Regions from separate parts of the Mesorhizobium sp. CAU 1732 genome, predicted to be linked through region 2. Evidence: riboswitches for the same ligand, from Rfam matches in the RefSeq annotation. Region 2 holds a riboswitch; the other holds the start of a gene.
The links. Region 2 has a riboswitch for S-adenosylmethionine ahead of AAFN55_RS05455 (O-succinylhomoserine sulfhydrylase). Riboswitches for the same ligand answer to the same signal wherever they lie in the genome.
Positions count from the first base shown of each region.

Region 1: it holds a riboswitch for S-adenosylmethionine, as region 2 does, so the genes downstream of both, metA (homoserine O-succinyltransferase) here and AAFN55_RS05455 (O-succinylhomoserine sulfhydrylase) in region 2, are expected to answer to the same signal.

Region 1 is NZ_JBDQQR010000002.1:170,747-182,610, reverse strand. It holds gene ftsE (cell division ATP-binding protein FtsE) at 60-719, shown strand; gene AAFN55_RS18520 (ABC transporter permease) at 712-1,698, shown strand; gene AAFN55_RS18515 (YdcF family protein) at 1,766-2,500, shown strand; gene AAFN55_RS18510 (1-acyl-sn-glycerol-3-phosphate acyltransferase) at 2,577-3,377, shown strand; gene AAFN55_RS18505 (gamma-glutamylcyclotransferase) at 3,337-3,885, opposite strand; gene AAFN55_RS18500 (DUF2125 domain-containing protein) at 3,949-4,950, shown strand; gene AAFN55_RS18495 (prephenate/arogenate dehydrogenase family protein) at 4,956-5,891, opposite strand; gene hisC (histidinol-phosphate transaminase) at 5,896-6,999, opposite strand; SAM riboswitch at 7,080-7,157, shown strand; gene metA (homoserine O-succinyltransferase) at 7,211-8,113, shown strand; gene AAFN55_RS18480 (peptide deformylase) at 8,135-8,638, opposite strand; gene AAFN55_RS18475 (methyltransferase domain-containing protein) at 8,643-9,401, opposite strand; gene gloB (hydroxyacylglutathione hydrolase) at 9,515-10,282, shown strand; gene AAFN55_RS18465 (cupin domain-containing protein) at 10,279-10,722, shown strand; gene AAFN55_RS18460 (lysoplasmalogenase) at 10,700-11,365, opposite strand; gene AAFN55_RS18455 (EamA family transporter) at 11,365-11,864, opposite strand, start outside.
Region 2 is NZ_JBDQQR010000001.1:1,105,122-1,116,985, forward strand. It holds gene apaG (Co2+/Mg2+ efflux protein ApaG) at 198-590, opposite strand; gene AAFN55_RS05450 (CDP-alcohol phosphatidyltransferase family protein) at 774-1,379, shown strand; gene AAFN55_RS05455 (O-succinylhomoserine sulfhydrylase) at 1,384-2,574, opposite strand; SAM riboswitch at 2,620-2,697, opposite strand; gene AAFN55_RS05460 (2'-deoxycytidine 5'-triphosphate deaminase) at 2,829-3,929, shown strand; gene AAFN55_RS05465 (ion transporter) at 3,926-4,711, opposite strand; tRNA gene AAFN55_RS05470 (tRNA-Gly) at 4,846-4,919, shown strand; gene AAFN55_RS05475 (hypothetical protein) at 5,175-5,564, shown strand; gene AAFN55_RS05480 (DUF6460 domain-containing protein) at 5,739-6,002, shown strand; gene AAFN55_RS05485 (histone deacetylase) at 5,999-6,895, opposite strand; gene AAFN55_RS05490 (quinone-dependent dihydroorotate dehydrogenase) at 6,905-7,990, opposite strand; gene AAFN55_RS05495 (DUF952 domain-containing protein) at 7,990-8,337, opposite strand; gene AAFN55_RS05500 (hypothetical protein) at 8,477-8,899, shown strand; gene AAFN55_RS05505 (hypothetical protein) at 8,911-9,309, opposite strand; gene AAFN55_RS05510 (response regulator transcription factor) at 9,523-10,182, shown strand; gene AAFN55_RS05515 (PAS domain-containing hybrid sensor histidine kinase/response regulator) at 10,188-11,864, opposite strand, start outside.

The DNA.
Region 1 (11,864 bases), on a different contig from region 2:
GGTCGCCAGATGGTCCGCTATGCCGCCGCCGGCACACGCCCTAGACGCAAGGAATTCCAGTGATCCGCTTCGAAAATGTCGGCCTCCGTTACGGCATGGGTCCGGAAATCCTGCGCGATATCTCATTTCACCTGCCCGAGCGGTCGTTTCAGTTCCTGAGCGGTCCATCGGGCGCGGGCAAGACGACGCTTCTGCGCCTTCTCTTTCTCTCGCTGAAGCCGACGCGGGGGCTGATTACCGTCTTCGGCAAGGACCGGTCGCGAATCACGCGTAAGGAACTGCCGCTGATGCGCCGGCGCATCGGCGTCGTGTTTCAGGATTTCCGCCTGCTCGAGCACATGACCACCTACGAAAACGTCGCGTTGCCGCTGCGCGTTCGCGGCCGGGAGGAAGCCTCCTATCGCAACGACGTGATTGAACTCCTGAAATGGGTCGGCCTCGGCGAGCGCATGCATGTTTTGCCGCCCGTCCTGTCGGGCGGCGAAAAGCAGCGTGCGGCGATCGCGCGCGCTTTGATCGAGCAGCCTGAAATCCTTCTGGCGGACGAGCCCACCGGCAATGTCGATCCGCCCCTGGCGCGCCGTCTTCTGCGGCTGTTTCTCGAACTCAATCGCCTCGGCACAGCCGTCGTCATCGCAACGCACGATCTCGGGCTGATGGAGCAGGTGGATGCGCGCCGCATGATCCTGTCCGGCGGGAGGCTCGACATCTATGACTGAGGCGCTGCCCATCGAAGAGGATGCCGAACACGAGGCCGTGGCGCGCAGCGTGGAGCGCGTGCCGCGCAAGATGGCGCCGATCGTGCCACCCTACAATGTCGCGGGCAGCGCGCTCATTCTGGTGATCGCGATCATGACGTTCCTGTCGTGCCTGACGCTCGGCGCGGTGACGTTGGTGCGCGACACGGCCGCGACATGGCAGTCGCAGATCGCGCGTGAGGCGACGATCCAGATCAAGCCGGCCGACGGACTGGACATGGATGCGGCACTGGCGTCCGCGCAGCGCGTAGCGTCCGGCTTTGCCGGCGTCCGTTCAGCCGCGATCGTCGACCGCGCGGCAACCGTGCGCCTGCTGGAGCCCTGGCTCGGTGCCGGCCTCGACATCGACGAACTGCCCGTCCCCCGTCTCGTCATCGTGACCATCGATCCGGCCGGCCCGCCAGACTTCGCAGCGGTGCGCGCGGCACTTGCCGCAGAAGTGCCGCAGGCGTCGCTCGACGATCATCGGACCTGGGTCGACCGGCTTATCGCCATGGCGCGGACGACGGTGACGATCGGCGTGTCGGTTCTCATGTTGATGCTGGCGGCGACCGTGCTGTCCGTCGTCTTCGCGACGCGCGGCGCGATGGCCGGCAATGGCCACATCATCGAGGTCCTGCACTTCGTCGGGGCGGAGGCGCGCTTCATTGCGGCCGAATTCCGCCAGCATTTTCTTCTGACCGGCATGAAGGGCGCGGCGGCCGGTGGTGTCGCTGCGGTCATCGTCTTCATCGGATTTTCGTGGTGGTCCTCGCGCAACATGGCGACCCCGCAGGCCGATCAGGCGACTGCGCTCTTCGGCAATTTCGCCATCGGCGCCGCAGGCTATCTGGGCGTTGCGCTGGTCGTGGCGGCCATCGGTGTGCTCACGGCGGCGACCTCGCATCTGACCGTCGTGTCCTACCTGAGCGACATCGACACCAGACACCATGACGGCTGACGTGCTGCAGCCGCATTCCGAACAATCCGGCTATCCAATGCGGCAATTCGGGGTTAACCATGACACCATGAAGGTGTCCGGACCGACAGGCGCGCCGCAGCATGCGTTGGGCGCGAACGAGAATGGCAAGCAACCGCCGCGTCGCGGCGCGCTGCGTGCCGTTGGCCTCGCCGTGGTGTGCCTCATCGCGGGTGGACTGGCGTTCCTCGGCGGCTTCGCAGCCTTCTCGACGCATGTGGCTCGCCTGACGACGCCGGAACTGCAAGGCAGTGCCGATGCGATCATTGTACTGACAGGCGGACAGGCGCGCATCGACGCGGCGCTGGAACTGTTGCAGTCGGGCAAGGGCAAGCGCCTCTTGATCAGCGGCGTCCACCCATCCGCGCGTATGAAGGACCTGCAACGCGTGACGGGCGGTGACGAGAAGCTGTTTTCATGCTGCATCGACATCGATCGCGCCGCGCTGGATACGATCGGCAATGCCGAGGAGAGCGCGAAATGGGTCACGAGCCACGCCTATGGCACGGTCATCGTCGTGACCAACAACTATCACATGCCGCGCAGCCTGCTCGAGTTGAAGCGGATGGTCGGGGAGACGGTCCTGCTGCCCTATCCCGTCGTCAACACGCCGCTCGACAAGGGCGAATGGATGAAAAGCGGCGACGCCCTGCGCGTCCTGTTCATGGAATATACGAAGTATCTCGCCTCCGTCGCGCGTGGGCTTTTGCCCAAGCCGGCCGACGGTATCGGCGTGGCGACGATAGACGCCTCGAGCGCCGGGCTCCACAGTTCGTCGTACTGAGTCTGTCGCCATAATTTGCGTTTTTTCCGGCATGGTGTAACCACGGTCGCATGACACTTCGTGGGCCGGAATACTAATGCTCGTCTTTCGATCGCTGGCGTTCAACGTCGCCTTCTACGTCAGCCTGATCCTCCAGATGTTGTTCTGGACGCCCTACTATTTCCTCGCGCCGCGCCACATGGCGTGGTTCGTGCCGAAATTCTGGGCCCGGTCCAGCCTCAAGCTTCAGGAATGGATTGCCGGCACCGAAAGCCGCATCGAGGGCATGGAGAACCTGCCCGAAGGACCGTTCATTCTCGCGCCGAAACACCAGTCCTTCTGGGATACGATGGCGTTCTTCCCCTACCTCAAGGACCCGGTCTACATCCTCAAGCGCGAGCTGATGTGGATTCCGCTCTTCGGCTGGTATGTCGGCAAGATGAAGATGATCCCGATCCATCGCGGCAGCCGGTCCAAGGCGCTCAAGGACGCGCTCAGGATCGCGAAATCGCGTATGGCGGACAATCGCCAGCTCATCATCTATCCAGAAGGCACGCGCCGCGCGCCGGGCGACGATCCCGCCTACAAATGGGGCATTGCGGAAATCTACGCGACGCTCGGCGTACCCGTGGTGCCCGTCGCGCACGTCGCAGGGCTCTATTGGCCGCGGCGCAAGTTTCTGCGCTTTCCCGGCGTCATCCATGCCCGCTTCCTGCCGCCGATCGAGCCGGGCCTCGACAAGGACGCGTTCCACGCACGGCTGATCGCCGAGACCGAAGCCGTCTGCGACGAATTGCTGATCGAGGCAGCACAGTCGGAAAACCCGCCGCAGATGCCTCCCACCGCCGTCGCGCGGCTCAGGGCGCTGGGTGTCGAACCGCCGCCTCAACAGGCGTGATCCGCGCGGCGACACCTTCCAGCCAGTGATCGCGGATGCCGAGCGCGCGCAGGTGCGCGACGGTGTTGATCACATAGTCTTCATTGGCGCCTGAGCGCCCGGCCGAGCCGGAGACGATGTGTGCCGCGTCCTCGACGTCGATGCGGCCGGCATACTGGATGTGATGGCGATCGACGACATAGGTGACGGCCTCCACGATCGCGCCGTCGTCCAGCCGCACGGGGAGCCGTCTTTCCAGATAAACGTCGGTGACGAGTTCCCGTTCGCGCAGATAGGTCATCACTTCGTCGGCAAGGTCAGCGGGGACGCGAAAGGCGAGTCCGATGCACGAGCCGCCGCGGTCGAGCCCGAGAACGAGGCCCGGCCGTTCCGGTGTGCCGCGATGGACGTGTGACCGGACGCACAAGGCCCGGCGATAGCCATTGAGGCGTGCCCTGCGCGTTTCGGTATGGGCAAACCCTGGCCGCCATATCAGCGAGCCATAGCCAAACACCCAAAAATCGCCCATATCGCCAATCCAGAGTCACAGCGTTCGTGGAAGACACGGGCGAGGGGTAACGAGAGCGACGGCATGGCGTCAAGCGCAGACAAGAAAACCAACTACAGCCGGCGCTTCTTCTGGTTCGCCGTCGCGATCGTCCTGGTGGTCGTCGGCTATACGTTCGGCTGGAACTATCTGGGCGACAGACTGGTCGAGCAGGTCAATGCGAACGTGGCGACCATCAATCGCGACGGACGCCGCGCGAGCTGCGAAAATGCCGAGGCGAAGGGCTATCCGTTCCGCATCGGCGTGTTCTGCCGTTCCGTCATGTTCGTGGACGCCCGCGCGGGCGTCAGTTTCCGCGCACGCCAGTTTCGCTCGGCAGCGCAGGTTTATTCACCCCAGCATGTCGTCGGCGAGCTGGATGGCCCCGCGAGCCTGGAGATCCCAGGCCTGAACGCGCTCGATCTCAACTGGACGAGCATGCGCGCAAGTGTCCGCCTGACCACGGACCTGCCGGAGCGCGTATCGCTCGAAGCGCAGGATTTGGCCGTGCGCCGCGATGAAGCCAACGGCGCGGCGTCGCCGCTTCTGGCCGGCGCCAAGGTCTTTGAATTCCATATGCGGCCCGCCGGGGCGGATCTCGACCTGGCCTCGCGCTTCACCGATCTGCAGCTCGGCGAACAGTTGGAAGGGGCAACCATACCCATTCCGCCGCTCGATGGCGTGGTCGATGTATCCATTGCCGATGGCGTGCGTCTGGCGGCCTCCAGCCTTGCGAGCCTGCGTGGCACGTCCGGGACCATCAGGACGATCAGCCTGAATCTCGACGAGCAGACCGGCGCTACCGTCACGGGGCCTGTGTCGATCGATGAAGACGGCCTGATCGATGCCGATCTCGAAGTGACGTTGCGCAATCCGCAGGCGATCGGGCGCGTGCTGGCCGACCTTATTCCCGACGCGCGCCGCGAGATCGGCATGGGGTTTTCGGCAATGTCCGCCATGGGCACCGCGCCGACCCTGCCGCTTCGCATCTCCAAGGGCGAGATCAGCCTCGGCTTTCTCTCGCTTGGATCGATCCCGCCGCTCTGAAACGCTCAGCGCTTCTCGGGGTGCGCGGCGACCTGACGCCCGAAATCCGGTGAATCGACTTCCTGTCCCGCGTCGATGATCGAGCGCCTGATGGTGCGTGTGCGCGAAAACAGGTCGAACAGCTTGTCGCCGTCGCCCCAGCGCACCGCGCGCTGAAGCGACGCCAGATCCTCGGAGAAACGCGCCAGCATTTCGAGGATCGCGTCCTTGTTGTGCAGGCAGACATCGCGCCACATGGTCGGATCGGAGGCGGCGAGGCGCGTGAAATCGCGGAAGCCGGACGCCGAGTATTTGATGACTTCCGACTTCGTGACCGTCTCCAGATCGTCGGCCGTGCCGACGATGTTGTAGGCGATGATGTGCGGCAGATGCGAGACGATCGCGAGCACCATGTCGTGGTGCTGCGGGTCCATCGTGTCGATGTTGGAGCCGCAGGCGCGCCAGAAAGCCGAGAGGCGCTCGATGGCTTCGGGGTCGGTGCCATCCACTGGCGTCAGGATGCACCAGCGGTTTTCGAAGAGGTCCGCGAAGCCCGCATCCGGACCGGACTTTTCCGTGCCGGCCAGCGGATGACCGGGGATGAAGTGCACGCCTTCAGGGATATGCGGCTGCATCTGTGCGATGACGGACGCCTTGGTCGAGCCGACATCGGTGAGGATCGCGCCCGGCTTGAGCGACGATGCAATGGCGGCGGCAACATCGCCGGACGATCCGACGGGAACCGAGACGATCACGAGATCGGCATCCTGCGCCGCTTTTGCGGGATCGGATTCGTAAGCGTCGCCGAGGCCAAGCTCGCGGGCGCGCTCGAGCGTCGCGGTGCTGCGGGTCGAGATGACGATCTCGCCCGCAAGGCCTTCGCGGCGGATCACGCGGGCGATCGACGAGCCAATGAGGCCGATGCCGATGAGGGCGATCCTGTCGAACATGGTTTCGGGCATGGGGTCAGGCTTTCAGAAATTCGGTCAGAGCGGCGATAACGCCACGATTGGCTTCCTCGGTGCCGATGCTCATGCGCAGGGCGTTGGGGAAGCCGTAGGCGGAAACACGGCGCAGGAGATAGCCGCGCGCGGCGAGATACTCGTCCGCCTTCGCCGCCGAATATCGCTCGTCTTCGGGAAAATGGATCAGGATGAAGTTGGTCACGCTGGGGGTCACCCGCAGTCCAAGCTTCTCCAGTTCCTCGCTCGTCCAGCGCAGCCACTGTTCGTTGTGGCCGACGGAGCGCTCGACGTGGTCACGGTCGTGCAAGGCCGCGACGCCCGCCTCGATGGCGACGGCGTTGACGTTGAACGGATCGCGCACGCGCTCCAGCGCCTCGATGACGTGCGACGGCGCATAAATCCAGCCGATCCGTGCGCCGCCGAGCCCATAAGCCTTGGAGAAGGTGCGGGTCATGACGACGTTTTCGTTCCCGGCGACCAGTTCGACACCGGCCTCGTAGTCGTTGCGGCGCACGAACTCAGCATAGGCGGCGTCGATCACCAGCAGCACGCTTTTCGGCAGGCCGGCATGCAGGCGGCGGATTTCCTCGAACGGCAGATAGGTGCCGGTCGGGTTGTTGGGATTGGTGAGGTAGACGATTCGCGTGCGTTCGGTCACGGCGGCGAGGATCGAATCCACGTCGCTGCGCTCGTCGGTCTCCTTGGCGGGGACCGGTGTGGCGCCAACGGAGCGGATATAGATCGGGTAGGCCAGGAAACCGTGCGCGCTGTAGATGCCCTCGTCGCCCTCGCCGACATAGGCGCGCGCCAGCAGCGCCAGCGCTTCGTCGGAGCCGTTGAAGATCATGATGTTTGCGACGTTGAGCCCGTGCCTGGCGGCGATCGCCTCGCGCAGCCGCGTTGCAGCCCCGTCCGGGTAGAGCTGGAGGTTCGAGGCCACCGCGCGCGCGGCTTCCACCGCCTTTGGCGAGGGCCCGAGCGGATTCTCGTTGGCCGACAGCTTGTGGACCTTCGCGACACCCTCCGGCGCATGACTCTTGCCGGGCACGTAGGCGTCGATGTCCATGACGCCGGGGCGGGGCTGAGGGCGAGACTTGATGGTCATTGTGGGCGATCCAGCTTTGAAAGGCGGCCTGCTCTACCAAGGTTTGGCGTTGACGCAAAGTCCACGGCGTCCTAAAAGCAGGCCTGATCCGTGGTGATTTGGCCGGTCGGCTTGCAGCCACGTAAAACAACTTGCTAAAGGGCCGATTGCAACAAGTCCGTTGGACCGGCCGCGATTTCGCCGCCGGTCTTTTTGTTTTGGAGTGTTTGCAGTGCCCATCAAGATCCCCGACCAGCTTCCCGCCCGCGACATCCTGGTGCGCGAGGGCGTGTCCGTGATGGACGAACAGACCGCGCTGCGGCAGGATATCCGGCCGTTGCAGATCGGTCTGCTCAACCTCATGCCGAACAAGATCAGGACCGAGGCGCAGTTTGCCCGGCTGATCGGTGCCACGCCGCTGCAGGTCGAGCTTACATTGGTGCGCATCGGCAACCACAAGGCCAAGAACACGTCCGAGGATCACCTGATCTCCTTCTATCAGACGTGGGATGAGGTCAAATCGCGCAAGTTCGACGGCTTCATCGTCACCGGCGCGCCGATCGAACTTTTGGCTTTCGAGGACGTCACCTACTGGGAGGAACTGACGCGCATCCTCGACTGGACGAAGACCAACGTGCATTCGTCGTTCTTCATCTGCTGGGGGGCGATGGCCGCTGCCTGGCACTTCCACCGCATTCCGAAATACACGCTGGAGCAAAAGGCGTTCGGCGTTTTCCGCCATGGCAACAATGCGCCCGCGTCGCCCTATCTCACCGGGTTCTCCGACGATTTCGCCATACCCGTCTCGCGGTGGACCGAGGTTCGCAGCAGCGATATTCCGTCCGGCCAGGGCCTGGAACTGCTGATGGAATCGGAGGAGACCGGCCCCTGCATGCTGGCGGAGAAGACCGGCAACCGGCTCTATATGTTCAATCATATCGAGTACGATTCGACGTCGCTCAAGGAAGAGTACGACCGCGACATCGCGCTCGGCACACTGATCGACGTGCCGCACGGCTATTATCCCGACGACGACCCGAGCCGCCCGCCGCTCAATCGCTGGCGCTCGCACGCGCATCTGCTGTTCGGCAACTGGATCAATCAGGTCTACCAGACGACCACGTACGAATTGTAGGGCTTGGCCGGGTTGAAGCGATCAGCCCGGCGCGCGCAGCATCTTCTCCCAGCGCTTGATCGCGCGGTCGCGTTTCAGGCGCGAGAGGCGCTGGAGCCAGAAGATACCGTCGAGCTGGTCGATTTCGTGCTGGATGCACGTTGCGAGGAAGCCGTCGGCATCCTCCGTGACGTGCTCGCCGGTCAGCGATTGGTAGCGGACACGGATGCGGGCAGGGCGTTCGATCTCGTCGGTCACACCCGGCATCGAAACGCTGCCTTCGGTGTGGCGGGCCGTCTCGTCCGACGCGTTTTCGATGATCGGATTCACATAGACGCGCACGCCATCCTCCCGCGACAGTTCGATCACCGTTACGCGCTTGAGAACGCCGATATGAGCTGCGGTGATGCCGACGCCGGGTGCCGCGCGCATGGTGTCGAGCAGATCGTCGGCGAGCGCGCGGAGGTCGCCGTCGAACGTATCGACGGCTGCGCATGGGTTTCGCAGCGCGGGGTCAGGATAGCGAACGATCGGGCGGACAGCCATGCGGTCAGGAGCCGCCGGTCTCGGCGTTTCGCATGGCGCGGGTCGCACCTTGCGGGCTCATGACCGGCACGAACACCCGCCGTGACGACCGGGCCGCTACCGGGATGCCCTGGTAGAGCCGCTTCTGCGCCTCGACCACGATCACGCCCGCGAATATCGGCCAGAACCGTCTGCCGGCGCGCTCGAAAAGTGCGTGCAGCCGCATCATCCAGCGCCGTTTCGAGGGCGGGAAGTGAAGCGCGTCCGCCCATGAACCCGGCGTGAAGTTCGTGTCGCGCAGGAGCGCGTTGAGCTGCCCGCGCGAGAATGGGCGGCCATTGCCGAAGGGCGTATGCTCGAATCGCGCCCACATGCCGCGCCGGTTCGGCACGACGACGACGAGACGTCCGCCCGGCGCAAGCACGCGCCAGATTTCCATCAGCGTCTCGCGTGGGTTCTCCGTGTGTTCGAGGGCATGAACCATAAGGATGCGGTCGATGGACGAATCGAACAGCGGCAGTTCCTCGTCGAAGACGAGTGCGGTCGCGGAAGGTCCGGCGGGCGGCCAGTTCACCGCGCCCTGCATGGCGGGCATGAAGGCGAAGACGCGCTCGGCGTCCGTGCCGAACCGTTCCAGCCAGGGCAGCGTGTAGCCCAACCCGACGAGGCGCTCGTTGGGCAGCGTCGCCCACACTGAAGACAACGCCATCGTGATCGAACGCTCCGCCAGCCGGCCAAGCGTGCACGAATAGAACGACCGCAGATCGATGATGTCCGACAGCATGGCGCGACCGTATCGACAGGCGGCGTCGAACTCAAGAAAGCCGTCTTCCAGGAAATCCGGTTTCGGCGACGCGGCCATTGTTCTATCGTCCAATGAACATCAAGGAGACAGACATGGCCGTCGAGATCGAACAATTCCTGTGCCGCAGCGACAATTTCGGGGTTCTGGTGCACGACAAGGCGACCGGCGCTACCGCGATCATCGACGCACCCGAGGAACGCCCGATTCTCGAGGCGATCCAGCGCACCGGGTGGCAACCAACGATGATCCTGACGACGCATCACCATGGCGACCATGTCGAGGCCAATCTGGCGCTGAAGGAACGCTTCGGGCTGACGATCATTGGCCCGAAGGCGGAGGCGTCGAAGATTCCCGGCATCGACCGGCAGGTCTCCGAGGGCGATTCGTTCCAGCTCGGAGACGAGGAGGTGCGTGTTATCGAGACGCCGGGGCACACGGCGGGCCACGTATCCTACTATTTGCCGAAATCTGGCGTCCTGTTCGCGGCCGATACGCTTTTTGCACTCGGATGCGGGCGGCTGTTCGAGGGAACGCCGGCAATGATGCATGCGTCGCTCGCCAAGCTCGCGGCGTTGCCGGCGGCGACGACGGTCTATTGCGGCCACGAATATACGCTGTCCAATGCCCGCTTCGCGGTGACGATCGACCCGACCAACTCTGCGCTGACGAAGCGTGCAAAGGAGATCGAGGCTCTGCGTGCGGATGACAAGCCGACACTGCCCACGACGATCGGCGTCGAGCTCGCAACCAACCCGTTCCTGCGTGCGCATGACCCGGCGATTCGCCGCAATCTCGGCATGGAGCGCGCGACCGACGCAGAGGTGTTCGCGGAAATCCGCAAGCGCAAGGATCTGGCGTGACGGCTGCGGAGATCATCGCCGCGCTTGGCATGCAGCGTCATCCCGAGGGCGGCTGGTATGTCGAGATGTTCCGCGACGCCGAGGGCGGCGAGCGCGGCCACTCGACGGCGATCTATTTCCTGCTGGAGAAGGGCGATTGCTCGCACTGGCACCGGGTGAAGGACGCGACGGAGATCTGGCACTTCCATGCCGGAGCGCCGCTCGATCTCAGCCTGTGGCGGGAGGGTGATGCGGAGACCGATCTTATTCGCCTGGGGATCGATCTTGGCGCCGGCCAGCGGCCGCAGGGCGTGGTGCCTGCCAATGTCTGGCAGGCCGCCGAGACAACTGGCGACTGGACGCTTGTCGGCTGTACCGTCGCGCCGGGCTTTTCGTTTTCCGCGTTCGAGCTTGCTCCACCGGACTGGACGCCGCCTGTCAGATCAGGAAGCCCAGCGTGATTGCCAGTTGGGCGAGATAGTAGAGCACCCACACCGCCGGCCCGGTCCAGATGCGATGCCATGACGATGCGCCGAGCAGGAAGCGCTCGCTCGCAAGGATCGCATCGGACGCGACGAACAGCGCGGCGCCGATCATGATGATCGGGGCGGGCACCATGGCTGACGCGATCATCATGGCGAGAATCGCTGCAACGTAGACCGCAACCGGTATGCGCAGCGCATCGCCGACGGCCGGAATGAGCCTCAAAATGAGTGGAACCGAGGCGATGAGAACGATCACCGGCAACGGAATCCGCCATGTCTGCGCGGTCAGGATTTCGATGCCCGCGCCTGTCATCACGAACAGCGCGACATAGGCGACGTGAGCGAGCAGGAAGCTACCCAATCCGCTCAGGAATGCCGGCTCGCCGTCCTGCGACAGGAACGCGTCACCTGCGGCACTCAGGGCGAGCGCCGCCACCAACAGCCATGGTCCGCCTTCCATGACGGCAAGCACGGCCAGCAGGCCCGTCGCTGCGGTCTTGGCCACGGTGCGCCGCCATGATGGCGGCTGCCTCAACGCGGCAAGATAGAAAAACGCCGATATCGCCGAGAATATCAGCGTGCCGTTGGAGAGATCTTCGATGCCGCCCGCGAAAGGCATCACTGGCCCGCCTTGCCGGTCGTGCCGCCGAACAGCATCGATTTCGCGGCGAGCACCGCGCCGGCGGTGATCAGGGCGCAGGCAAGCAGGATGTTCGTGCTGGCCGCTGCGGCACCGGCCACGATCAGCACAAGCGTGGACAGAAGCGGGGCGGCATAGCTCGATGCGCCCAGAACCTGGATGTTGCCGTGCTTCACCCCGTGGTCCCACGCGTAGAAGGCAGCGCCCACCGGCATCAGGCCCAGGCCCGCGACGGCGAGCCATTCGCCGGCCCCTGCTGGCCAGACGGTTTCTTCGAGCAGCAGATGGCAGATCAGGGACAGCGCCGCGGTTGCGGCGCAGAACCATGTGACCACGCTCGTCGGAACGGCCGGGAAACGACGTGACAGGAGCGAATAGGCCGTCCACAGGAGCGCGCAAATGCCTGCCATCGCATAACCGAAGACGTATTCGCCATCGAAGGTGAGATTGCCGCCATTGGTGACGATGAGGAACGCCC
Region 2 (11,864 bases):
GTTCCAGCCGTGTTGCAGCAGGGACAAACCATGGAGTTCGATGATGAGACTGTTGCTTATGGCGCTTGGCGCATGGGTCGCCTACCGGGTGGCGGAAGAAAACCAGCTCTTTGATCGTCCCACATTGTTGCCGGCTCCCGGCTCGCGGCGTCGAGCGCCTGCTTCACGGAAGCGCTCCTGACCAGCCCTGCGGCTGCTCAGTTGACCGAGCGGGCCTGATCGGGCAGGTCGAGCGAGAATGCCGGAATATCGACGTCGAAAAACGCGCCGTCGGAATCCCGCATCGTATAGACCCCCACCATCAAGCCGGAGGGCGTCCGGAGCGGGCATCCCGACGTGTATTGGTAGCTGTCGCCCGGCTGAAGCTCCGGCTGTTCCCCGACGACGCCCGGCCCGCGCACCTCTTCGACGCGCCCCAGCCCGTCCGTGATGCGCCAGTAGCGCGACACGAGCTGGACGGGCTCATGCGAATTGTTCGCGATCGTGACGCGATAGCCCCAAACAAAGCGGCTCTCCTCCGGTTCGGAGCGGTCGGCCAGGTAGAACGGCTCCACCTCAACCTCGATACTGCGCGTCGTCGTGCGATACATGTGAATTGCTCTGCGTTCGGTCGCCGTCGCGCGAAGGCGCGGACGTCATCTTGCGCCGACAGTGTGTGGTGTAACCGCGATCGGTCAAGTTGCATGTCGCAAATGTGACTGACCCAGCGGCAGGGCAGGGTGCAATCCGAACGATACGGTTCTATAGCAACTGGCACGGTCTCTGGAGGCACCATGTTTGACGGCTGGGCGAGGAAACGCCTCGATCCGACGCTGGATCGGATTGCGGTCCGACTATCGCGTGCCCGCATCGGCGCGAACACCATCACCCTCAGTGCCTGCGCGATCGGCCTCGCCGCCGCCGCGGCGATTGCCTTCGAACAGTATCTTGTGGGCTTGGCTTTGCTCCTGGTCAGCCGGCTGGGCGACGGGCTCGACGGAGCCGTCGCCAGGATCGATGGCAAGACGGACCTCGGCGGTTATCTCGACATCGTCCTCGACTTCGTCTTCTACGGAGCGATCCCGATCGGGTTCGTGATAGCCGACCCGTCCGCCAATGCGGTCGCGGGCGCCGTGCTCGTCTTCTCGTTCTACGTCAACGGATCGAGCTTCCTCGCCTATGCGGTAATGGCCGAGAAGCGCGGACTGGAAACCGGGGCGAGGGGACAGAAATCGCTGTTCTTCACGACAGGGCTGGCTGAAGCGACGGAGACGATAGTCTTCTTCGTCGCGTTCTGCCTTGTGCCCGCGTGGTTCCCGGCGCTGGCGTATGTGTTCGCAGCCCTATGCTTCTACACAGCCCTGTCGCGTATCGTGCTCGCTGCCCGGATGTTCGGCTGAGACCTCAGGCCTTTTCGAGCGCGCGGTCGATGTCGCCGATCAGGTCGTCCGCATCTTCCAGTCCGATCGAGATGCGCAGCGTCCCGCCGTCGATGCCGAGTTCGGCACGCGCATCGTCCGACAGGTTCTTGTGGGTGGTCGTGGCGGGATGCGTGATCAGGGACTTCGCGTCGCCCAGATTGTTCGAGATCTTCACGATCTCCAATTCGTTGGAGAACCGGAACGCGGCGTTCTTGCCGCCCTTGAGCTCGAAGCAGATCAGGGTCGATCCGCCCGTCATCTGGCGCGCGATGATGTCGGCCTGCGGGTGGTCGTTGCGGCCGGGATAGATGACGCGTCCGACCGCTGGATGGCACGCCAGATGTCCCGCGATGCGCCCTGCGCTCTCAGTCTGCTGCTTCACGCGGATCGGCAGGGTCTCCAGGCCCTTGAGGAGCGTCCACGCGTTGAACGGCGAGAGCGACGGACCCGTGTGGCGGAAATAGTCGTGCAAATTCTCGTCGATCCACTTCTTGTCCGAGAGGATCACGCCGCCCAGACACCGGCCCTGGCCGTCGATGTGCTTGGTGGCCGAATAGACGACGACATGCGCGCCGAGTTCCAGTGGCTTTTGCTGCAACGGCGTCGCGAACACGTTGTCCACCACGACGCGCGCGCCGATCGAATTCGCGATTTTCGCAACCGCCGCGATGTCGATGACCTCGAGCGTCGGATTTGTCGGGCTTTCGAGGAAGAAGAGCTTGGTGTTCGGGCGAACGGCCTTTTCCCACTCCTCCATCTTCGTGCCGTCCACGAGCGTGGTCTCGATTCCGTATTTAGGCATGAGGGTCTCGACCACCCAGCGGCAGGATCCGAACAAGGCGCGTGCGGCGATGACGTGGTCGCCGGCCTTGACGCTGCAAAGGAGAGCGGCCGAAACCGCTGCCATGCCCGATGCGGTGGCGCGAGCATCTTCGGCGCCTTCGAGCGCACACATGCGCTTTTCGAACATGTCGACGGTGGGGTTCGCGTAGCGCGAATAGATGAAGCCCTGCGTCTCTCCCTTGAAGCGGGCTTCGGCGGCCTCCGCCGTCTCGTAGACGAAGCCCTGCGTCAGATACATGGCCTCCGACGTCTCGCCAAACTGTGACCTGAGCGTGCCGCCATGAACCATCGCGGTCGCGGGCTTCCAGTTCCGGGTCGTCTCGTTCGTCATGGTCATGCCTCAAAAACAAAAAAAACCGGCCGCGAAAGTCGCATGCCGGTTTTCACCACGGCCCTTTAGCGACTTGTTTAACGTGGCTGCAAGCCGACCGGCCAAATCACCACGGGATAAAGGTGCTATATTCTCACACCCGCCTTGCGTCAATCGCCGCGCTCATTAAACCTCGCCGGCATTTCGAGCATATCGCCCAAAAGTGGGAACCGGTTTTGGGAGAACGATATGCGTCAATGCAAAGGCGGGAAGCGATTTTGCGCGCGACAGGCATATTACCCGATCGCGATATTGCGGGTCTCTTCGAGGCCAAAGCGCTGGTGTCCACTGGCGCGCTCGATGACGACCAGATTCAGCCCGCAAGCCTCGACCTGAGGCTGGGGAAGACGGCGTATCGTGTCCGCGCGAGCTTCTTGCCCGGCCCTGCCAACACGGTCGCTGACAAGCTCGACCGGCTCAAGCTGCATGAAATCGACCTCTCCGCAGGCGCGGTGCTGGAGACGGGATGCGTCTACATCGTGCCGCTTCAGGAAACGCTCGCGCTGCCTGACGACGTCTCCGCCTCGGCAAACCCGAAGAGTTCGACCGGTCGTCTCGACATCTTCACGCGCGTCATGGCCGATCGCACGCAGGAGTTCGACAAGATCCCTGCCGGCTATCAAGGGCCACTGTGGATCGAAGTCAGCCCACGCACCTTTCCGATCGTCGTGCGTGCCGGTTCGCGGCTGTCGCAGATACGGTTCCGGAAGGGCAACGCACTCCTGACTGAACCCGAACTGCACGGCGTGCACGAGCGCTCCACCTTGGTGGCTGCGGAAAACCCCAATATTTCCGGCGGCGGGATAGCCCTGTCGATCGACCTGAACGGCAACGCAGATGGCCTCATCGGCTACCGCGGCAAGCATCACACCGCGGTCGTCGATGTCGACAAGCGCGGCGCGCACGATCTCCACGATTTCTGGGAGCCGCTGCACGCGCGCGGCAAGGGCGAGCTGATCCTCGACCCGGACGAGTTCTACATCCTCGTCTCACGCGAGGCGGTCCACGTGCCGCCGGACTTCGCAGCAGAGATGACGCCGTTCGACCCGCTCGTCGGCGAGTTTCGCGTCCACTATGCCGGTTTCTTCGATCCGGGCTTCGGGCACACGTCGGCAGGTGGCACCGGAAGCCGCGCCGTTCTGGAGGTGCGAAGCCACGAGGTGCCGTTCATCCTGGAGCACGGCCAGATCGTCGGCCGGCTCGTCTACGAGCACATGCTGGGACGCCCCGACAAGCTCTACGGGCTGGATCTGAAATCGAACTATCAGGCGCAGGGCCTGAAGCTTTCCAAGCATTTCCGCGCGCCTGACGCTTAAAGCGCGTTCCCTTTCAGCGACCGAACCTCTTCCCGCAGCGCCCTGATCTCCGACAGGATGGCCTCCTGGTCGTCGCGTATATCCGCGCGCTCGGCGCTTTCGTCGGCATCGTGCTGCTCCTGCATCGCCGACACGATGATGCCGATGAAGAGGTTCAGAACGGCAAAGGACGTCAGCACGATGAAGGGCAGGAAGAAGAGCCACGCATAGGGGTGGACGTCGAGCATGGGCCGCACCGTGCCGGTCGACCAACTGTCCATCGTCATGATTTCGAAAAGCGTATAGGCTGAACTGCCGAGCGTGCCGAACGTCTCCGGGAACGTCGTACCGAACAGCTTGGTCGCCATCACGGCGAAGACATAGAAGACCAGCGAGAGCAGAAGCACGATCGATCCCATGCCCGGCAGTGCGGCCACAAGGCCGCTGACGACGCGCCGCAGCGACGGTACGATGCTGATCAGCCTGAGAATGCGCAGGATACGCAGCGCACGCAGAACCGAGAGGCTGCCGGTCGCAGGAATGAGCGCGACCGCGACGACGAAGAAATCGAACACACGCCACGGGTCGCGAAAGAACGTCGACCGATAAACGAGAACGCGTGCAACGAGTTCGAGCACGAAGACGGAGAGGATCGCCCGGTCGAGGGCCGTCAGGAGCGCACCATAGCGCGTCATTATGGTGCTCGACGTCTCCAACCCAAGCGTGATCGCGTTCATCACGATGAGCACGGTGATGACTGCCTCGAAACGGCGGGATTCAATGAGCGATTTAAGTGCGGCCACAGCTTGGTTCCGGGGTGGATTCGGTGGTCAACACCTGCCGGTAGCAGCGCGTCGCGTCAAGCGAGCTCGAAGGTGGAGGCGGGAATTTATCCAGCTTGACGCGCGGCCCCTGATGGCTGACTAATGCCGACGCTGCGGGTGTAGCTCAATGGCAGAGCAGAAGCTTCCCAAGCTTACGACGAGGGTTCGATTCCCTTCACCCGCTCCAGCGTCAACCCAGATTACGTCGGATTCAATGACTGCCCGTCGCGCTTTTAACGCGCGCCTGCGTACGCTTTTCAAAGCGAATTATGGATTTTCATGCTCCGAAGTCGCGTCAGCGCGCCATGCCGTCCCGGCAAGGCAGATTTGCTATCATTGTTTTGTGATCAGGATGAGTGCCAAAGCCAATGGAACACTTTGCGCTGGCGACGATTAGTACAGCACTTGCCAATGCAAGGCAGATTTCAAAAGGAGATTTTCCATGAAAACGAAGCTCATTGTTGCACTCGCACTTTCGCTTGGAATGGGTAGCGCCGCGTTTGCCCAGACCGTGAATTCCACGACAGGTGAAGTCAACGTCGAGACGCCTGCCGGCTGGCAGGGCCCAATCGGCGATGCTTTCTACAGCGACATGGAAGCCGGGACCCTGCGTTCGCAGGAAGAGATGACGGCAAACTGGGCCAACCTCACCACCGAGCAGCAGACTCAGGTGAAGACGGATTGCGACGCCATGGCTGCTGGTCCGCAGACCGAAACAAAGACGGGTGATGTCGCGACTGCTGAAACAACCGACGACAACCCGACCGCCAGCACGAACGCCGAGGCTGCCAATGGCATGTCCGACATCTGCGACATGGTTGGCTCCATGTAATCCTGCTTAAGGATTAGACCTCCAGTCATGGTTGCGGGCGCGATGGCATTTGCTGTCGCGCCCGAGCCATGTCCGGCACAGGCCGCATGTTGCATTCTGCGCGGTCCCGATCTTGAAGACGCCACGCTCCGCGCGTATCTGCGGTGCGTCGGATGAGCCGGCAGGAGAATTCGAATGTCCGCGATCAACCGGTTCCTCGGCGACAGCCCGCTGCGCGTTGTCGTCAAGCTGATCGTGGTGTCGTTTCTGGTTGGCATCGTGATGGCGACGTTCGGCTGGTCGCCATGGGACGTCTATTACGGTGTTCAGGACTTCTTCGTTGGCATCTGGAACCTCGGCTTTGATGCGCTCTATCGCTTCTGGGGCTACTTGCTCCTCGGCGCGGCGATCGTCATCCCGGCTTTCATCATCCTCAGGATTCTGAGTTACAGGCGTTAGATGAAGGCGATCGCCGCCTCGAACAGGATGGCATGCCTGTCTGCGAGCGCGTCGATGTCTTTTGAATAGCCGCCCCCGATCACGCCGCACAACGGGATGCCACGCGTGTGGAAATAGGAGACTACGGCCTCGTCCCGGCGCCGAAGCCCGTCTTTCGTAAGCGACAGGCGGCCGAGCTTGTCGTCGGCGTGAGGATCGACGCCCGCATTGTAGAAGACAAGCTCAGGCCGGGCATATCGCTCCAACTCGGGCAATAGGTCGTTCAGGCGGGTGACATAGTCGTCGTCTTCAACGCCATCCGGCAAGCCGATGTCGAGATCGGATTGCGCCTTTCGGACGGGATAGTTCTTCTCCGCATGCATCGAGAACGTGAAGGCGCGAGCTTCTCCCTGGAGGATTTCCGCCGTTCCGTCGCCCTGATGGACATCGAGATCGACCACGAGAATGCGTGACACGGTGCCGTCCGCAAGAAGGTTCGCGCTGGCTACGGCGACGTCGTTGAAGGTGCAGAAGCCGGCACCTTGCGTCCGCCGGGCGTGATGGCTCCCGCCGGCCGTGTTGCAGGCGATGCCGTGCGACAGGGCCAGTCTGGCAGCAAGCATCGTTCCTGCGGTGGCGAGCTGCGCGCGCCGTGAAACACGCTCGTCAACCGGAAAGCCGATCTCCCGCTCTATCGCTTTCGGAACCGTGCAGGCGATGACCTGGGCGACATAATCGTCATCGTGCGCCCTGCCGATCATGGCCGCGCTGGGCAGGTCCGGGACATGGAGATTGTCCGCCAGCCCGCGCTCCCGAAGCACTTCGAACAGCCGTGCATATTTGCTCATCGGAAACCGATGGTCCGATGGGAAGCGCGCGTCGTAGTCGGGGTGGTGGACGATCGGAAGCTGCATCTCGGACTTTCAGATGGCCACCGATTCCCACTTGGCCAGTGCGGTGTCGCGCAATTCGGATATCGAGTTCAGGCTTTCGCGCTTCACCAGTTCGGAAAGGCCACGAACGATGCGGCCGGGCAGAGCGGGGCCCGCGTAGATCATGCCGGTGTAGAGCTGGACGAGGTCAGCGCCGGCGCGGATCTTGTTAGCAGCCGTGTCGGCGGAATCGACCCCCCCGACGCCGATGATCGCGATATCCGGCCCGACCCGCCGCCGCATCCGGGCGAGTACGGCCGTCGATCGGGCAAACAGCGGTCCACCCGAAACTCCGCCGGCCTCGCGCGCATTCGCGCTTGCGAGCCCGTCACGCGACAGGGTGGTGTTGGACACGATCAAGCCCTCGATGCGCTTGTCGAGAACTTCGGCAGCGATGTCATCGAGCTCCGGTTCGGTAAGATCGGGCGCGATCTTCAGGAAGATCGGCGTACGCCTGCCTTCGCCGGCGTGTTGCGCATCGCGCGCCGTCGCGACCGCAGAAAGCAACTCGCCCAGGCTTTCTCGGCTTTGCAGGTTGCGCAGGCCCGGCGTGTTCGGCGACGACACGTTCACGGTCAGATACGAGGCAATCGCGGCAAAGCGCTCGACGCCGAGGCGATAGTCGGCGATGCGGTCCGCGCTGTCCTTGTTCGCGCCGATGTTGACGCCCACGATCCCTGCTTTTCCGGAACGCGACTGCATGCGGGTCAGGCAGCGCTCGTGCCCTTCATTGTTGAAGCCGAGGCGGTTGATCACAGCGCCATCTTCCGTCAGGCGGAAAATACGTGGCTTGGGGTTGCCCGGCTGCGGGAGTGGCGTGACCGTACCGACTTCGGCAAAGCCAAAGCCGAGGCCCAGAAGCGCGTCGGGCACCTCGCCGTTCTTGTCGTAGCCGGCGGCCATTCCCAGCGGGTTCGGAAATGCCAGCCCTGCGACCGTGACGGCGAGGCGTGGGTCGGCGGGTGCCGTCCGGCACACCGGGATCCCCGTCTTGAGCGCGGCGATCGACATGCCATGCGCCGTTTCGGGATCGAACGCGAAGAGCAGCTTCTGGCCGAGCCGGTCGAGGCCGGGGATCATGCGCCAAAATCCGGAAAGCTGTGAGCGCCATTGTCGCCGATCGGCAACGGTTTTGCCCAGACGACCGCGCCGAGGGCGAGATCGCCATAAAGATGCGGGAAAAGTGCGCCGCCGCGCGACACCTCGTAGCGCAACGCTTCGCCGAGGGCATCTTCGTCGATGGCGACCAGAAGCAGGCCGCGCTGGCCTGCGAAGTGCTTGGCCGCGGTTTCCCGCGCCTGTTCGGCGGTCGAAAAATGGATGAACCCGTCGGCGATGTCGACCGGGGCACCGGTGAAGATGCCCTTGCGTTCGGCCTCGCGCCACAAATCCTGTGGGACGATCTTGTAGATGAGGTTGGTCATGCAAAGCGCTATAAGCGCAAAGGACACGCATGAAAAGCAGCGCGCTCGCGGCGGCACGTCTTGTCCTCAATTTGGGGGCAAATCGCATTTCCGGCACAAATGCGGAGCCTAGTCGAGATCTGTTTCCAAGGAGGGTCCAATGAGCGACAGACGCATCTACGCCATCGCAGGGTTGGCGGTTCTGATCGGTTCGCCATCGATGGCGCAGGACACCGAGCGCTACCAGATCGAGCGCACCGAGGATGGCTATGTCCGGCTCGACACGACCACCGGCAAGATGACGCTGTGCAGGGAGCGCGCCGAGCAACTTGTCTGCACCGTGGCTGCCGAGGAGCGCGCGGCCTACGATCGCGACATCGACGCGCTCCAGGATCGCGTCGACACGCTCGAAGATCGGATTTCGGCTCTCGAGGACGGTCGGCCCGCCGCCGGCCTGCCGGACGACAAGGAGTTCGAGCGCACCATGGGCTACATGGAGCAGTTCATGCGCCGCTTCATGGGCATCGCCAAGGATCTGGAGCGCGATTTCGGTTCCGAGCCGGCCGACCCCGATCGGACGTGATCGGGGGAAAACTACCGGGGGATGGACTGGAACCCCTGTAGTTCCATGCCGGCGGCCAGCATCAGCGCAGAAATGACGAAGAGAGCACAAGAGACAGCGAACGCGATCCTTGCGGCCTGTCCGTAGACTTCCCGAAGGACCGCAGCGTAGCGCTTGACGGCCTCCGGCTCGCGTGGGCGCGTTCGCTCATCGAGATAGATCCAGACTTCGGTATTGCGCGGTTTTTGCCGAAGCACGTAGTGTGCCTTCAGGATCAGGATGCCCGCCATCATGAGCGTCAGGATCGCGCCGCAGCGAAACGCAGCCGGCGGATCGTAGGCGAACGCAAACATGGTGCAGCCGATGCCAAGCGTGCCGAACATGACTGCGCGCGCCACGCACATCACAGCGACCTTGCGAACCATCTCCATGCTGGAACTCCGCAGACGGCCCATTGTCTGTCATGAGCACAGGTCGCGGCAAGTAACTTTCCGGAGAGACCGAGAAGTTGCCGCTGGCCGCAGGACTTACGCGCGCGGCAGGCAATGCCCGCCATCATGCTTGCATTGCGCCGACAGGCCCGCATAATCCCCACGCACCGACAGCCGAGGGGGGATGCCGGCGCTGGAACTCGGGAGGTTCTCTTGCGGCCAGGCTTCACATTCGTCGTTGCGGACGATCATCCGCTCTTCCGCGGCGCGCTCAAGCAGACGCTCGAAAGCATGGGCGAAGGCAGTCTGGTGCTGGAGGCTGGCGACTTCGAAAGCGTGAAGGTCCTCATCGCCCGCAATTCTGACGCCGACCTGATCCTGTTGGATCTGACGATGCCCGGCGCAAGTGGTCTTTCAGGCCTTGTGGCGCTGCGTGGCATCGAGCCGATGGTGCCGATCATCGTCGTCTCGGCTCATGATGATCCCGTAACTATCAGGCGCGCGATCGAGCTGGGCGCATCGGGGTTCGTCTCGAAATCCGCCAGCATGGAAGAGATCAGGCAGTCCGTTCAGACTGTTCTGGATGGCGGTGTCGTCGCTCCCGAAGGCATCGAACTGGGAGAGGAGGGCGATCCTGAAATCTCCGATCTCATCGGGCGTATCCAGACGCTGACGCCGCAGCAGACACGCGTTCTGGGCATGCTCGCGGAGGGGCTTCTGAACAAACAGATCGCCTACGAGCTGAACGTCTCCGAAGCCACGATCAAGGCGCATGTTTCGGCTGTGTTGCAGAAGCTCGACGTCGACAGCCGCACGCAGGCCGTCATCAAGCTCGGCCGCATCTCCATGGATGCGGTGCAAGGCGCGGCCTGACGATCCTATTCCGCAGCCGAGAGAAGCTTGCGATAGCGCGTCAGAAGCGTCCGCAGATTGGCAGGCTTCACAGGCTTGTTGATCACCATCACGTCGAGATCCGCCGCTGCCGTCCGCATTTCGTTCGAACGGTCGGCCGTCACAAGAATTGCGGGAACGTCGGCACTCCAGCGGTCACGCAATGCCAGGATCACATCGAGCCCGTTTTCGCCGTCGAGGTGATAGTCGGCGAGGATCACATCGGGCTTCGTATCGAACGTGCCCGCCGGCTGGTCGCGCAGTCCGGCCGCGGTCGTGACCCGACATCGCCATCCTTCCAGCAGAAGCCGCATGCCTTCGAGGATGCGTGGATCGTTGTCGATGCAAAGCACCGAGACGCCGTCGAGCATGACGTTGCGCCGAACGACTGAGCGCACCTCGCTGACGAGTTGCAATTCTGCCGCTTCCACCCTCGGCAGGATCACGGAAAAGCGCGTGCCGCGTCCCTTGTTGGATTGAAGCTGGATTTCCAGCCGAAGCACCCGTGCGATGCGGTCCACGATGGAAAGGCCCAATCCAAGTCCCTGCGCTTCGCGCGCGCCTTCTTCAAGCCGGGTGAATTCACGAAACACGGTATTGAGCTTGTCTTCCTCGATGCCGATGCCGGTATCCCATATCTGCAGTTCCACAAGCTCGCCCCGTCGGCGAACACCAACCAGAACGCGCCCGCTACGCGTGTATTTGATCGCGTTGGACACGAGGTTCTGCACGAGGCGCCGAAAAAGATTTCGGTCGGTGTTCACCGCTATGGTCGACGGCATGATACGAAGCTCGAGCTTCTTTTCCGCCGCAAGCGGCTGGAAATCCGTTTCGATCTGGCGCAGCAAACCGTCAAGCTTGAAGACGCTATCGGCCGGTTGCATGGCGCCCGTATCCAGGCGTGAAATATCCAGCACCGCGCCGAGGATGGTCTCGACGGATTCGAGCGAGGATTCGATGTTGCCGACCGCATCGCCGACCTTGCTTTTGCCAACCGTTTCCAACAGTGCCGAGCAATAGAGCCGTGCGGCGTTGAGCGGCTGGAGGATGTCGTGTCCGGCAGCCGCGAGGAACCGCGTCTTGCCGAGATTGGCTTCCTCCGCCAGCATCTGTGCGAGCGCCAGTTCTTCGTTGACGCGGGTCAGTTCGGACGTCCGGTTTTCGACGCGATGCTCCAGCGTTTCGTTGACGCGCTTGAGCGCGATATCCGCCTGCACCCGGGCGGTGATGTCGGTGTAGGTCGCAACGATCCCGCCGTCCGGCATCGGGTTCGTGCGCAGTTCGATGATGCGGCCGCTGCGCTTGAGTTCGATCGACCATACCTCGCCGAACCACGTCATGCGGTTGAGTGTCTCGGTTTCCGAGCCCGCCGGAATGTCTCCCCGATCGGCAAGGAAACGAAGCACCCGGTGCAGCGACACACCCACCTGGCCCATCTCGCCGGGCAGGTCGAAGAGCGCGCGGAATTGCCGATTCCAGCAGGTGAGGCCGAAGTCGCGGTCGAACACCGTGACGCCTTCCTCCATCTGGTCGAGCGCCGTCTGGAGAAGATCTCGGTTCTGCTGAAGCGCCTCTGTCGCGTCATCGAGAAGGCGAAGAGTGCCGCGCGGGTTGCGGTCATTGCGCTGGAAGAGCAGCGACAGAATGAGCCGCGCCGAGGACGA